2 regions of the Pseudomonas sp. CFBP 5748 genome follow, and region 2 is predicted to be linked to the other one. Evidence: predicted binding sites of a transcription regulator. Region 2 holds the regulator's gene; the other holds the start of a gene.
What was found. The regulator FliA, encoded in region 2, starts transcription of late flagellar genes. The targets are predictions, from matches to a motif close to CTAAAGTTTNNNNNNNNNNNGCCGNTAA.

Region 1: a site for FliA is predicted at 1,724-1,751, ahead of ACWNZ1_RS16460 (methyl-accepting chemotaxis protein). Genes of this name have one in related genera too.

Annotation. Positions count from the first base shown of each region.
Region 1 is NZ_JBSPTN010000006.1:315,030-322,941, reverse strand. Features, by position in the region: gene ACWNZ1_RS16460 (methyl-accepting chemotaxis protein) at 1-1,623, opposite strand, end outside; gene ACWNZ1_RS16455 (transporter) at 1,986-3,008, shown strand; gene ACWNZ1_RS16450 (hypothetical protein) at 3,164-3,307, shown strand; gene ACWNZ1_RS16445 (hypothetical protein) at 3,385-3,579, shown strand; gene ACWNZ1_RS16440 (MFS transporter) at 3,682-4,881, shown strand; gene arfB (alternative ribosome rescue aminoacyl-tRNA hydrolase ArfB) at 4,878-5,291, opposite strand; gene ACWNZ1_RS16430 (amino acid permease) at 5,453-6,871, opposite strand; gene ACWNZ1_RS16425 (hypothetical protein) at 7,807-7,912, shown strand, end outside.
Region 2 is NZ_JBSPTN010000001.1:243,119-251,030, forward strand. Features, by position in the region: gene ACWNZ1_RS01180 (hypothetical protein) at 1-1,300, opposite strand, end outside; gene flhA (flagellar biosynthesis protein FlhA) at 1,642-3,771, shown strand; gene flhF (flagellar biosynthesis protein FlhF) at 3,783-5,138, shown strand; gene fleN (flagellar synthesis regulator FleN) at 5,255-6,085, shown strand; gene fliA (RNA polymerase sigma factor FliA) at 6,082-6,825, shown strand; gene ACWNZ1_RS01205 (chemotaxis response regulator CheY) at 6,991-7,362, shown strand; gene ACWNZ1_RS01210 (protein phosphatase CheZ) at 7,381-7,912, shown strand, end outside.

The DNA of each region.
Region 1 (7,912 bases), on a different contig from region 2:
GGCACTCAACCGCGCCGTCACTTCATTCAACTGCCCAGACAAGCCGTGCAGGTTCCGGCTGGCGGCTTCGGTGCGCTGCACGTTGTCCAGGTTGGTGCTGGCGATACAGGTGATTTCAGTCAGGTTGCGCGAAATGTCTTCGGCCACGGAAGTCTGCTCTTCGGCGGCGGTGGCGATCTGGCGGTTCATGTCGCGGATCGCTTCGACAGCCTGGGTGATGCGTTCGAGCATCGCACCGGCCTGGGTCACCTGTTCCACACTTTCTTCGCTGCGCGACTGCCCGCTTTCGATGGCCTGGGCCGCGTCCACCGCACCGGTTTGTACGGTCTGGATGATCTGGTTGATCTCGATGATGGATGAAGCCGTGCGCTGGGCCAGGCTGCGCACTTCATCGGCGACCACCGCGAAACCGCGCCCCGCCTCACCGGCCCGAGCCGCTTCGATGGCTGCGTTGAGGGCCAGCAGGTTGGTCTGCTCGGCGATCCCGCGGATCACCTCCAGCACCTTGCCGATGCGCCCACTGTCGGTTTCCAACTGACGAATGACCGTGGCGGTGTTGGCGATCTCTCCGCGCATGCGGGTGATGGTGTGGATGGTCCCTTGCATAACCTTCTCGCCCTGTTGCGCCGATTGATCAGCGTCATCGGCCGCCCGTGCTGCGTCGGCGGCATGACGGGCGACTTCCTGGGCCGTGGCGGACATTTCGTTCATCGCCGTCGCCACCTGATCGGTGCGTTCGAATTGCTCGCTGGTGCCCTGGCTCATCAGGCTGGCGATGGCATTGAGCTCACCGCTGGCACTGTCCAGTTCCGTGGCACTGCGTTGCAGCCGGGTAAAGGTTTCAGCCAGGAAATCACGCAGTGTGTTGGCCGCTACCGCCAGATTGCCCAACTCGTCCTGACGGTTACTCGTCACACGCTCAGCGAAACGCCCATGACTCAGTCGGGTCACGTATTCGATCAGGTTACGGATCGGCTGAACCAGGTTGCGATTGACCAGCCACAGGCTGAACAACCCGATCAGCAGGCCCGACACCAGCATGACCACAGTGCCCAACATAATCGTGCGGTCAGCGCCGACACTGATTAACGTCGATTGCTCGGTGGCCAGTTTGCGCAACTCCACCACCAGCGCACTCATCTGCTCACTGGCCGCACGGTCCACACCTTTGACCGCCGCATCGCCCGCCGCTGCGTCGCCACCGGCCGCCACAAATGCATCGCGGCCCTTTTGGTACGCCGCGCCCAATTGACGGTGTTCGTCTCGCAAGGCCTCGATACGCGTCTTGATCGGCGCCGGCACACCCTCACGCCCGATCAATTCACCCAGAATGCCCTGGACATCACGCTGGCGCTCCTCGAACTGCTTCCAGTATTTATCCAGATCCGCCGGCTGCTTGCCGCGCAGCAGGACGTTTTTCCATTCCTGCACCTGCACCTTGAATTGCAGGTTGGCCTCATCGATCAACTGCGAGGCACGCAATGGGCCGTCGATCAGGTTGCGATAATTCTGGATGCCATCGGAAAGAAAATGAAAAGACGCCAGGGCGATCAGCAGCATCGCCAGTAGGCTGCCGCTCAGCAGGGTGAGAATCTGGGCTCTCAGGGATTTTTGTAGAAACATAGAGGGGATCTCTTGAGAAGAAAAAATAATCGAACCCACGGAACGACGTGTCCCGACCTCCATGTTCGTGCCGCAACCGAATGCGGTGGATATGTACACACCATCGGCCTGCCAGGGGCGTTCTTGAGCCTTCCCGACCATCGGTAGCCAGCAGGAGTGGTCGGTTGTCGGACCTCACAAAAACGATGCGAGAACCAAAGCGCGGCGATCTGCGCCATCCATCATCGATGGACATTGCAACTCCCGGTAACTGCCGGTTTGGCGGTGCTGCACAACTGTCACAAAAGCATCAAGAAAGCTTGCGATGATGCCCTCCAAGTGAACCTGTAGCCGCCACAGGCACTTCCCGCCAGCGAGACTTCATGAACCACAGCATCGATCAAAGCCACCGCGATCCGGATCTGTTCGGCCTGCTGTACGGGTTTCGTTTCCGTCCCGGCGAGCGTGGGCAGGAGATTGATTCGGCTCAGGCCTTACGGAGCCTGCAACACCCGCAAGAGGCCGATGAGTTCCTCTGGCTGCACCTGAACCTGGCGCATGCCGCGTGCGAGCGCTGGATGAAAAGCCATCTGACCTTGCCAGATGAGTTTTTCGAAGCCCTGCACGAAGGCTCGCGCTCGACCCGCATCGAGCACGTGGACTCGGCGCTGCTGGCGGTGGTGAACGATGTCGTGTTCAACCTCAGCAACCTGGTGTCTTCGGACGTCTCCACATTGTGGGTGTGCGTGCACAGTCGCTTGATTGTCAGCGCGCGACTGCAACCGTTGCACTCGGTCGATAAGCTGCGCTCGTCGGTCAAGGCCGGCGAGCGCTTTCGCTCGCCGCTGGAGCTACTCGTACACCTGCTGCGCGACCAAGGCGAAGTGCTGACCCAGATCGTGCGCAAGACCAGCCTTAGCGTCGACCAGATCGAAGATCAGTTGCTGTCCTCACGACTGTCCACCAACCGCGCCGAGTTGGGCAGCCAACGTCGGATACTCGTGCGCCTGCAACGCCTGCTGGCCCTGGAGCCGGGTTCGTTGCTGCGTCTGCTCAACCGCCCGCCACAATGGTTGCAGAAGGAAGACGTCAAGGAGCTGCGTAAATCTACCGAGGAGTTCGCCCTGATCATCAACGACCTCACCGCGCTGGGCGAACGGATCAAGCTGTTGCAGGAAGAAATCGCCGCCAACCTCAACGAACAAAGCAACCGCACCCTGTTCACCCTGACGGTGGTCACCGTGTTGGCGTTGCCCATCAACATCATTGCCGGCTTCTTTGGCATGAACGTCGGAGGCGTGCCGCTTGCCGGCGATCCCGAAGGCTTCTGGATCCTGGTGGCGCTGGTGGCAACCTTCACCCTGATTGCCGGCCGATGGGCATTTCGCAAGCGCCGCGACTATTGAGTCACAGCATTGAGCATGACCTGTCCAGACAACCCCTTTTGTCGGCACAGCGGGATTTAAAAGTCTTTTTGTCATTTCTCCTGGGGTATCCTGCCCAGGCTTTTTAAAAGCGCGGATCTACCAGATCTATCAACAGACTTTGCGAGGAGCGCGATATGCACGAGATCCCTAATCTCCCCTTCCCAAGCCTGCACGACACTGAGCAGACGACCACGCTACAAGCCGGGGGGCAACCAGACGCCCAGCAACCCGAGCCCAAGGAAGCCACTGAACGCCGCCAGGCCGACAGCGAAGACTGATTCACCCGCACCACCAGACCGTGTGGAAAGCGCTAATATGCGCTTTCCACACTGCCTGAATCCCGAGCCCCCGCACCATGACCGATGACACCCCGACCTTCAGCGAAGCCCAGGCCAGCGTACTGATCGGCACCGCCGAGAAAATGGTCGAGATCTGGACACGCCTTTCTCCTGAGAAACAAGCCGCCCTGCTGGCTCGTTTCGGCACCGAAGAAAACGCCCTTGCGGCACTCGTCACCACGCACCTGGTCGGCGGGCAAAACGACCGCTGAGCAACCATTGGACAAATAGTTTTACTTTTCCACGCGCTGCCGCCACGGTCGCCGTTATCATAAGCAGCCTATCTATCCTGCTGCTCCGTGGACCTTTACCCCATGTCAGATTCCCAGCGCCCCCTGGCGGTCACGCTGCAAGTCGTTTCCATCGTCCTGTTCACGTTCATTGGTTACCTGAATATCGGTATTCCCCTGGCCGTGCTGCCTGGCTATGTCCATGGCGAGTTGGGTTTCGGCGCGGTGATCGCCGGGCTGGTGATCAGCGTTCAGTACCTGGCCACCTTGCTCAGCCGTCCTTATGCGAGCCGGATCATTGACAATCTGGGCAGCAAACGCGCGGTCATGTTCGGCCTCGCCGGCTGCGGGCTGAGTGGTGTGTTCATGCTGGTGTCTGCCTGGACGCCACACCTGCCCATACTCAGCCTGATCAGCCTGTTGATCGGGCGCCTGGTGCTGGGCAGCGCGGAAAGCCTGGTGGGCTCCGGTTCGATTGGTTGGGGCATCGGCCGGGTCGGCGCGGCCAATACCGCCAAGGTGATTTCCTGGAACGGGATCGCCAGTTATGGCGCGCTGGCGATTGGTGCGCCGTTGGGGGTCTGGCTGGTCAATCACCTGGGGCTGTGGAGCATGGGCGTCAGCATTATCTTGCTGGGTTTGTTGGGGTTGGCACTGGCCTGGCGCAAGACCGCTGCGCCCATCGTCGCTGGCGAGCGCCTGCCGTTCATGCACGTGCTGGGGCGCGTCTTGCCGCACGGCTGTGGCCTGGCCCTGGGCTCCATCGGGTTTGGCACCATCGCTACGTTCATCACCCTGTATTACGCAACACAGCATTGGGACAACGCGGTGCTGTGCCTGAGTCTGTTCGGCGCCAGCTTCATCGGCGCGCGTTTGCTGTTCGGCAACCTGATCAACCGCCTGGGCGGCTTCCGCGTAGCGATCGTCTGCCTCTCGGTGGAAACCCTCGGCCTGTTGCTGCTGTGGCTCGCACCGGATGCCCATTGGGCCCTGGCGGGTGCGGCGTTGAGCGGTTTCGGCTTTTCCCTGGTGTTCCCGGCGCTCGGCGTGGAAGCGGTCAACCTGGTACCGGCCTCCAGCCGTGGGGCGGCGGTGGGTGCTTACTCGCTGTTCATCGACTTGTCGCTGGGGATCACCGGCCCACTGGCTGGTGCAGTTGCGGCAGGCTTTGGCTTTGCTTCGATCTTTTTGTTCGCCGCACTGGCAGCCCTGGCCGGGTTGTCGCTGAGTGTCTACCTGTACCGGCAGGCACCGGGGTCTCGCCAAGGGCGGGAGAAAAACTAGAAGTCCACCTTACCGCGACCGGCCTTGATCGAGCCGCGCTTGGTCTTGGATTCCAGGCGACGTTTTTTCGAGCCCAGGGTCGGTTTGGTCGGGCGGCGCTTCTTTTCGACCTTGGTGGCGCTGAGGATCAGTTCGCTCAGGCGCTCCAGGGCATCGGCCCGGTTCTGTTCCTGCGTGCGATATTGCTGGGCCTTGATGATCAGCACACCGTCGCTGGTAATGCGACTGTCGCGCAAGGCCAGCAAGCGCTCCTTGTAGAACTCGGGCAAGGACGAGGCCGGAATGTCGAAGCGCAAGTGCACGGCGCTGGACACCTTATTGACGTTCTGCCCCCCGGCGCCTTGGGCGCGGATGGCCGTCAACTCGATCTCGGCGTCCGGGATGTGCACAGTGTTGGAAATCGCCAGCATGGAAAACGTCCGGGTTCAGGCCCCACAGGATACCCCGAATCCCCCAGCCAACGATCAACCTTGTGGGAGCGAGCTTGCTCGCGATTGCAGCGTGTCAGTCACCATTGATGCTGCTGACCCAACGCCATCGCGAGCAAGCTCGCTCCCACAGGGTTTCGTGCTTACTTGGCAGCCGCTGCCACGGCCATTTCATGCCGGGCACTGCGCTTGTTCTTGATCACGTAGCACACCCACATGAACACCACCCACACCGGAATCGCATAGACCGAGATCTGGATGCCGGGGATCAACAACATCACGCCCAGAATGAACACCACGAACGCCAGGCAGACGTAGTTGCCGTACGGGTACCACAGCGCCTTGAACAGCGGCGTCTGGCGGGTCTGGTTCATGTGCTGGCGGAACTTGAAGTGCGAGTAGCTGATCATCGCCCAGTTGATCACCAGGGTCGCGACCACCAGGGACATCAGCAACTCCAGCGCATGCTGCGGGATCAGGTAGTTCAGCAACACCGCCACCAGCGTGACCGCAGCCGAGGCGAGGATCGAACGCACCGGCACGCCACGCTTGTCAATCTTCGCCAAAGCCTTGGGCGCATCGCCCTGCTCGGCCATGCCCAGCAACATGCGGCTGTTGCAGTAAGTGCCGCTGTTGTACACCGACAGCGCAGCGGTCAACACCACGAAGTTGAGGATGTGCGCCGCCGTGTTGCTGCCCAGCATCGAGAACACCTGCACGAACGGGCTGCCGCTGTAGGCATCGCCGGAGGCGTTGAGGGTGGTCAGCAGGCTGTCCCAAGGGGTCAGGGACAACAGCACCACCAGGGCACCGATGTAGAAAATCAGGATCCGGTAAATCACCTGGTTGATAGCCTTGGGGATCACGGTTTTCGGTTTGTCCGCCTCAGCCGCGGTGAAGCCAAGCATCTCCAGGCCACCGAAGGAGAACATGATGATCGCCATGGCCATCACCAGCCCGCTCACGCCGTTGGGGAAGAATCCACCGTGGGCCCACAGGTTGGTCACCGACGCTTGTGGGCCGCCGTGACCGCTGACCAGCAAGTAGCTGCCCAGGGCAATCATGCCGACAATCGCCACGACCTTGATGATCGCGAACCAGAATTCGGCCTCGCCGAAGACTTTGACGTTGGCCAGGTTGATCGCGTTGATCAGCACAAAAAACGCGGCAGCCGAGGCCCAGGTTGGAATGTCCGGCGCCCAGTAGTGGATGTACTTGCCCACCGCCGTCAGCTCGGACATGCCCACCAGGATGTAGAGAATCCAGCAGTTCCAGCCCGACAGGAACCCGGCGAAACCGCCCCAGTATTTGTGGGCAAAGTGGCTGAAGGAACCGGCCACCGGCTCTTCGACGATCATTTCGCCCAACTGGCGCATGATCATGAAGGCGATGAAACCGCAAATAGCGTAGCCGAGGATCATCGACGGGCCAGCTGACTTCAGCACCCCCGCCGAACCAAGGAACAGGCCGGTGCCGATCGCGCCGCCGAGGGCGATCAGTTGAATGTGGCGATTTTTCAGGCCGCGTTTCAGCTCGCCTGAATGCGAGTTTTGTCCACTCATGAAAAGGGTCTCACGCAAGGTTTGATGATGTTCGTTAGACGTTGCCGCTCAAATCGGATTTCAAGCAGCGCCGATCAAACCCCAGCGCAGGCACCAGGAATTCAGCGTTTTAACAACGGTCATGCGTCACCTGTTTGTTTTTATCTGTGACGAAATCGAACCCGACACGCTTGTGACGTGGCGGAGTGAACAAGGCGGATAACCTTGAAAGTGCGTGGGTACGCGAAGGGTCACAGTAAAACGCGGCGCATTGTACACCGCCGACCCCCTGCTGCCAGACACCACCAGATCAGCGTGTCATTTGCCGGGATTGCACGTGGCCGCCTCGAAGGTCTCGGGCGACTGCAAAAATGCGTCCAGGCCCTTGCGAGCCCTCGATGGGTGTGGCGCGAAAAACGCCACGACGGGAGAAATGGAATCGAGCTACGGCGTTCATTGCGCCTCCTTCTTGTTATGCACCTGCACGACAGGCATGGGACGCATCTCACCCTTCCCGCAGACTTGAAACAAGCGGGTCAGAGCCCTGGAAAACCCACCAGCACAGGCCCTGCGGAAGTTTTTTCTTACAGCCTTTGAAAACACCGTTCCCGGCCAGCCCCACGGGCGCCAATCGTCAGTATTTCTTTACAACCTGTAACGCATCATTTCCACGTAGGAATTTTCCGTAACCCGACTGCAAATTGACGGTAGGTAGCTACCTAATAAAAAAACTCTTCAGCCGGCTGTTTTTGAATGAGTAATTTCTTCGCCGAAAATGGAATAAAAAATTCAAAAGAAAAAAATAAAATTATTTTTTGCATTCCAAAAAACCCTGGACTAGGTTTCAGCGACTTGCCCACGCATCGTGCCGGCAAGTTTTGCGGTGGCGCTTGCGGTCAGTTTTCACTCAGCCCATCGCTCCGCACTTTCCGTAAAAGTCATCTAGGAGATTCACTATGCAAGCACTGGACAAAGACTTGGAAACCGAACTGCAACTGGACGAATGGTTTGAAGCACCGACCCATGAGGCCGCCGTTGAAATGATGCAAGCCGACGCCGTCG
Region 2 (7,912 bases):
GCACCACGTTATTTTGCGCCAGCGTAATGATCCCATTTGGAAAGTCACTGTTGGATGTATGCAACAGGGTTTGCAACTGGGCGCGGCAAATGATCAGCATCGTGGCTGCGTCCGGCGGGTTGGAGGGGGCGAACAGCGATGAGGACCAATTACCATTGGAGGTTTCAACGACGATTGCGTGGTAGTAATCGTCCATCATGCCCCCCGGAATATTATTGGGGGTCCAATGCACGGAGGCTCTTTTTCTGTTTCTGAGACTGTTGGCATAGATGCAATTATCGACAAAGCGGTGACGCAAGGACCAATCGGTGTTGATGATAAAGAACTTCATGATCGGCGAATTATTTTCACCCGCTGCAAACCAGTTCATGACGTCCGGTGACATATCGTCCGGTTGATAGACCAGGGTGTATTTATGGGCCTGGATGGCGCGCAATTGATAGTCGGGCTTTGTCTCGTTGCCAACCCGATCGATGAAACTCTTCAATTCGCTGCTGGAGGGCCGATCCTTGCCGATCCAGCGCTGGTTAACGCCCGGCCAGAACAGCGGGTCTCGTTGCTCATCGTTGTAGGCTATCACTACGGTTTTCTGCAGGGCCCATAGCTGCCTGAGCACCAGGGTCTTCCATTTGGGCTCTATCAATTTACTGCCCAGGCGATTCTTGATGACCGTGGCCAGTTCGCGGTGTGCCGCGACGGTGAAATTCTTGAAGTCATGAAAGTCGAGGATGACCACCTCGTTGCGGTGGGCTGTGTAGAGATTGATGACGGCCTGCAAAACGTCACCTTCAATGTTCCTGCCAGAGTTCGAGCTGTGGAAGATTGCGAACCTTCTCCGATCACCTTGTGGGTAGCCACTGAAAAACTGGACCCTCAGGTCGAGCGCCCTGATGCCTGTTTGCAATTGGCTGTGAGGCGACACGTCCTGGCAGGTATCGTAGCTGTTGGAGTAAGAAGCCTGCTTGTCCATGCCGGCGTTGTGGGTGCCGGGCAGGATCAATTCGTCAACCCGCAGGTTGCTGGTGGCATAGCGGCCCATCCAGTCAGTACGGATATTATTGAATGGTGAGCAGATGCCATCACTGACGCTGCCACTCGGGCACCAGCCGATCCTGGGTGACGAAAGAAATTCTTCGGCTGGAGGCGCGTCACCGTTGGATGGCTGCTCATCGCAGGTCTCCAATTCGTCGGTAGGGTAAGGGGGAAACTCTGGAGCCCTATAAGGCTTCAATACACCGTTTTCGTCCAGGTCGTCTGGATTCACATCCATTTGCACGGCAAGGGAAATATTGTCGGTCATGGCAAGCCCCCACTGGGTTGTTGCGGCTGCCCTCAATATCTCCACAGTCGCTCTGTCACTCATTCAATACCTCCGCGTCTGTCTCAACCACTCTCAGAAGTGTCAGGTTGACGCTCCGCTTCAGGAGTGTTAGCGGCAAGTGTGATTGGGCCTATACACGAAGATGGCCATTAGTCCTTTGCTCCGAGGCTCATATCGGCGGGTGCGCGGAATTTAAGGCCTGGAGCCTCATGAGCGAGCGATATTTCCAGTTCCCGCAAAAGTTGGACGGCTTTTTGCACATGCAGGTTTTACGGCGCTGCGGGCGTCAAAAGTTTGCTTCACAGGAACGGGGATTATTGGTGGATCGCTCTCAGTTACTCAGCACCGCGCGCAGCAACGTAGCAGACCTCAGTCGGGGCAATCTGGGTGTGCCGCTGTTGCTGCTGGTCATGCTCGCCATGATGATGCTGCCGGTGCCGCCGTTCCTGTTGGACGTGTTTTTCACGTTCAACATCGCCCTGTCGATCGTGGTGCTGCTGGTGTGCGTGTATGCCCTGCGGCCATTGGATTTCGCGGTGTTCCCGACCATTCTGCTGGTGGCGACGCTGATGCGCCTGGCGTTGAACGTGGCGTCCACCCGGGTGGTGATGATTCACGGTCATGAAGGTCACGCTGCCGCCGGTAAGGTGATCCAGGCCTTCGGTGAAGTGGTGATCGGCGGTAACTACGTAGTCGGTATCGTGGTCTTCGCCATCTTGATGATCATCAACTTCGTCGTCGTGACCAAAGGTGCCGGGCGGATTTCCGAGGTGAGCGCGCGTTTCACCCTCGATGCGATGCCCGGCAAGCAAATGGCAATCGACGCCGACCTCAACGCCGGGCTGATCGACCAGAACCAGGCCAAGGCCCGTCGTCTGGAAGTGGCCCAGGAAGCTGAGTTCTATGGCTCCATGGATGGTGCGAGCAAATTCGTGCGCGGTGACGCCATCGCCGGCCTGTTGATTCTGTTCATCAACCTGATCGGTGGCATGGCTGTCGGTATCTTCCAGCACGGCATGACGTTCGGCGACGCTGGCAAGGTTTACGCTCTGCTGACCATCGGTGACGGTTTGGTGGCGCAATTGCCATCACTGTTGTTATCTACAGCGGCCGCGATCATGGTGACCCGTGCTTCGGGCTCCGAAGATATGGGCAAGCAGATCGGTCGGCAAATGTTCGCCACGCCCAAGGCTTTGGCGGTTGCGGCCGGACTGATGGCCGTCATGGGCCTGGTGCCCGGCATGCCGCACTTTTCCTTCCTGAGCATGGCGGCGGTTGCCGCGGGTGGCGCCTACCTGTTCTGGAAGAAGCAGAACGTGCAGAAGGTCCAGGCCCTGCAAGAGGTCAAGCGCCAGCAGGAGTTGCTGCCGTCGCCGGCCCGAGCCATGGAGACCAAGGAGCTGGGCTGGGATGACGTGACGCCGATCGACATGATCGGCCTGGAAGTCGGTTACCGCCTGATTCCATTGGTCGATCGCAACCAGGGGGGGCAGTTGCTGGCGCGGATCAAGGGCGTGCGCAAGAAGTTGTCCCAGGACTTGGGCTTCCTGATGCCCACCGTGCATATTCGCGACAACCTCGACCTGGCGCCTAGCGCCTACCGCCTGACGCTGATGGGCGTGATCCTGGCCGAAGCCGAGATCTATCCGGACCGCGAGTTGGCGATCAACCCCGGCCAGGTCTACGGCACCCTCAACGGCATCACCGCCAAGGATCCGGCTTTTGGTCTGGAAGCGGTGTGGATTGAAATCAGCCAGCGGGCCCAGGCCCAGTCCCTCGGTTACACCGTGGTGGACGCCAGCACTGTGGTGGCGACCCACTTGAATCAGATTCTGTACAAGCACTCCAGTGAGCTGATCGGTCACGAAGAAGTCCAGCAACTCCTGCAAGTACTGGCTAAAGGCTCGCCGAAGCTGGCTGAAGAGCTGGTGCCGGGCGTGGTTTCGTTGTCGCAGTTGCTCAAGGTGTTGCAGGCGCTGTTGGCCGAACAGGTGCCCGTGCGTGACATTCGCAGTATTGCCGAGGCTATCGCCAACAACGCATCCAAGAGTCAAGATACCGCCGCCTTGGTGGCTGCGGTTCGGGTCGGCGTATCCCGCGCAATCGTCCAAAGCATTGTAGGCACTGAGTCTGAGCTGCCTGTGATCACTCTGGAGCCAAGGTTGGAACAGATATTGCTCAATAGTCTGCAGAAGGCAGGACAAGGCTCGGAAGAGGGCGTTCTGCTGGAGCCAAGCATGGCCGAGAAGCTGCAGCGTTCGTTGATTGATGCAGCCCAGCGGCAGGAGATGCAAGGCCAACCAGTGATCCTGCTGGTGGCCGGTCCGATTCGCGCGATGCTCTCGCGATTCGGTCGCCTCGCGGTCCCGGGGCTGCATGTGCTGGCGTACCAGGAAATACCGGACAACAAGCAAGTGACCATCGTTGCGACAGTAGGGCCCAACGGCTGAGGTAGTGGTTTATGCAAGTGAAGCGTTTTTTCGCCGCCGATATGCGTCAGGCCATGAAGCTGGTTCGTGACGAGTTGGGCGCTGAAGCAGCCATCATTGGCAATCGCCGGATCGCTGGCGGTGTCGAGTTAACGGCTGCCCTGGATTACAAGTTGTCGGCGCTGGCCCCACGCGTTCCGAACATGGAACTCGAGGATGAGCTGCGTAAGACTCAGTCGCGCATCGCCAGCGCCCAGGCCGAATTGAGCCTGCGCAGTAGCGAAGGCGAAGGTGTCGCAGGCAGCAATCGTCAATTGTTCGCCGGTCAGCCGCTCACCGCCGGCCTGCCGTTGACCGCGGCCGAGCCGCTGGTCGAGCAGGCCCAGGCCGAGCCGCGTCGTCCGGCCCCGGCCCCGGCGCAGGCCGCGCCAGCCAGGGGTGTTGACCCGCGTGCCCTGGACTCGATGCGCTTTGAACTCAACAGCCTGCGTGAACTGATGGAGGTTCAGCTCGGCTCCCTGGCCTGGAACCAGCTGCAAGGCAGCCGTCCGGCCCAGGCCAACCTCTGGCGTCGCCTGCAACGCATCGGCTTGTCCGGCCCGTTGTCCCGTGACCTGCTGGCGCTGATCAACGGTATCGAAGAGCCTCGCCAGGCCTGGCGCATGTTGCTGGCACACTTGGCGCGGATGATCGTCACGCCGGAAGTCGAGCCGCTGGAAGAGGGCGGGGTGATTGCGATGGTCGGCCCTGCCGGCATGGGCAAGACCACCACCCTGGCCAAGCTCGCCGCCCGTTATGTACTCAAGTACGGCGCCCAGAGCATCGCCCTGGTGAGCATGGACAGTTTCCGCATCGGCGCCCAGGAACAACTCAAGACCCTGGGCCGGATCCTCAATGTGTCGGTGACCCATGTGGATCCGGGCCAGTCCCTGGTCCAGGCGCTGGAACCGCTGCTGCGCAAACGCGTCGTGCTGATCGACACCGCCGGCCTGCAAGCCAGCGATCCGGCCCTGCGCATGCAGCTCGAAAGCCTGGCCGGGCGCGGTATCAAGTCAAAAAATTATCTCGTGTTGGCAACCACTAGCCAAAAGCAGGTTCTAACCGCCGCGTACCACAGCTACAAACGCTGCGGGCTGGCCGGCTGCATCCTGACTAAGCTGGACGAAACGGCAAGCCTGGGCGAGGTGCTGAGCCTGGCGATCGGTCATGAATTACCGGTGGCCTACCTGACCGACGGACCGCGGATCCCGGATGATTTGCATCTGCCGCGCCGTCATCAACTGGTCAGTCGTGCCGTGAGTGTGCAAATGCAGGAAGAACCCAGCGAAGAAGCCATGGCTGATATGTTCGCTGATATCTACCACAGCCCGACCAAGCAGGTCGGCTGAGGTAATCATGAATATTTTTTGTACCTACATCGATGGTCTGCCATGCATTGTTCCGAATGGGAACGCGCAGCCAGTAATGTGGCCTCCGTCTAAGTAAGACAAGGTAAAGAACGAACATGGGCAGCATGCATCCCGTACAGGTGATCGCGGTGACCGGCGGCAAAGGTGGCGTCGGGAAGACTAACGTGTCAGTGAACTTGTCCCTGGCTCTGGCAGAGCTTGGCCGACGGGTCATGCTGCTGGACGCCGACCTGGGCCTGGCGAACGTCGATGTGCTGTTGGGGCTCACGCCCAAACGCACGCTGGCGGACGTGATTGAAGGCCGCTGCGAACTGCGCGACGTGCTGCTGCAGGGGCCCGGCGGGATTCGTATCGTGCCGGCTGCCTCCGGCACCCAGAGCATGGTTCACCTGACCCCGGCCCAGCACGCGGGCCTGATCCAGGCCTTCAGCGACATCGGTGATAACCTCGATGTGCTGGTGATCGACACCGCTGCCGGTATCGGTGACTCGGTGGTCAGTTTCGTCCGCGCTGCCCAGGAAGTGCTCCTGGTGGTCTGCGACGAACCCACGTCCATCACCGACGCCTATGCCCTGATCAAGTTATTGAACCGTGACTACGGCATGAACCGCTTCCGTGTCCTGGCCAACATGGCCCAGAGCCCGCAGGAAGGTCGCAACCTGTTCGCCAAGTTGACAAAGGTCACGGATCGTTTCCTGGACGTCGCCCTACAATACGTCGGCGCTGTGCCCTACGACGAAAGCGTACGCAAGGCTGTCCAGAAGCAACGTGCGGTTTATGAAGCCTTTCCCCGTTCCAAATGTGCGCTGGCGTTCAAGGCTATCGCCCAGAAGGTTGATACCTGGCCACTGCCGGCCAACCCTCGCGGGCACCTGGAGTTTTTCGTCGAGCGTCTCGTGCAACAAACAGCAGGGCCCGTGCTATGACAGCCAGCGGTTACAACCATCTCTATAAAAAATCGGCACGGGACGCCCAATACGAACTGATCGAGCGTTACGCGCCACTGGTCAAGCGTATCGCCTACCACTTGCTGGCGCGGTTGCCGGCCAGTGTCCAGGTTGAGGACTTGATCCAGGCAGGCATGATCGGCCTGCTCGAAGTGTCGAACAAATACGACGCGAGCAAAGGCGCCAGTTTCGAAACGTATGCCGGTATTCGCATTCGTGGGGCGATGCTCGATGAGGTCCGCAAGGGCGATTGGGCACCGCGTTCGGTGCATCGCAACACCCGCATGGTCAGTGACGCGATCCGCGCTATTGAAGCTAAAACCGGGCGAGACGCTAAAGATCACGAGGTTGCGGCCGAACTCCAATTGAGTCTCGATGATTATTACGGGATTTTGAACGACACCTTGGGCAGCCGCCTGTTCAGTTTCGACGACCTGCTGCAGGACGGCGAACACGAAGGGCTGCACGAGGACGGCGCGAGTGCTCACATGGAGCCATCGCGTGACCTGGAAGATGAGCGTTTCCAGAGCGCGCTGGCGGATGCGATTGCCAATTTGCCGGAGCGTGAGCGACTGGTCTTGGCGCTGTACTACGACGAAGAGCTGAACCTCAAGGAAATCGGTGAGGTCCTGGGGGTCAGCGAATCGCGGGTCAGCCAGTTACACAGCCAGTGCGCGGCCCGTTTGCGGGGGCGTTTGGGGGAGTGGCGAGCGCGCTGACAGCTGTGTGGGAGCATTGCGAACGAGCTGGTCTGGCATGCGCTGCGCCAGTCTCCAACCGTGGTGCTCCAGGCCGTTGTCGAGTGTTGTGCCGGATTGATTGAAATGGCGCGTTCAGGTGCTGGGCGCGTTTAAGACTGCTTGGAGGTCGAATTGGACAAGAACATGAAAATCCTCATCGTTGATGACTTCTCAACGATGCGGCGGATCATAAAAAACCTGTTGCGTGACCTTGGGTTCACCAACACGGTCGAGGCTGACGATGGCACTACTGCCATTCCGGTCCTCAACAGCGGGAGCATCGACTTTCTGGTGACTGACTGGAACATGCCCGGCATGACCGGTATCGACTTGCTGCGCCATGTACGCGCCGACGAAAAACTCAAGCACCTTCCGGTGCTGATGGTGACTGCCGAAGCCAAGCGCGAGCAGATCATCGAAGCGGCCCAAGCCGGTGTGAACGGCTATGTGGTCAAACCCTTCACGGCCCAGGCGTTGAAAGAGAAGATCGAAAAAATCTTCGAACGCATCGGTTAACGGCGCCACGGGGGAGCTATGGACAACGAATCTTCAATGGGCGACTTCGAATCGACCCTGAAAAAACATGCCCGCGAACTGGTCGACAGCCTTGAAAAAGGCCGCTTTGGCGATGCGGTTCAAATGATCCATGAGCTCAACCAGACCCGTGACCGAGGTCTGTATCAGGAAGTGGGCAAGCTCACGCGTGAATTGCACAGCGCAATTGTCAATTTCCAGATCGACCCGCACATGCCGCAGGCCGAGGAAGTCTCGCAGATCACCGACGCTACCGAGCGTCTGGGTTATGTGGTCAAGCTGACCGAGGCCGCAGCCAACCGCACCATGGACTTGGTGGAGAGCGCAACGCCGCTGGTCAATGGCCTGAGCGAAGAAGCCCAGGCCTTGAGCACCGATTGGGGCCGGTTCATGCGTCGCGAAGTCGGCGCTGAAGAGTTTCGGGAGCTGGCCCGCCGGGTCGACGGTTTCCTGACGCGCAGCGGCACCGAGACCCGCGCCGTGGCAAGCAACCTCAACGACATTCTGCTGGCTCAGGACTATCAGGACTTGA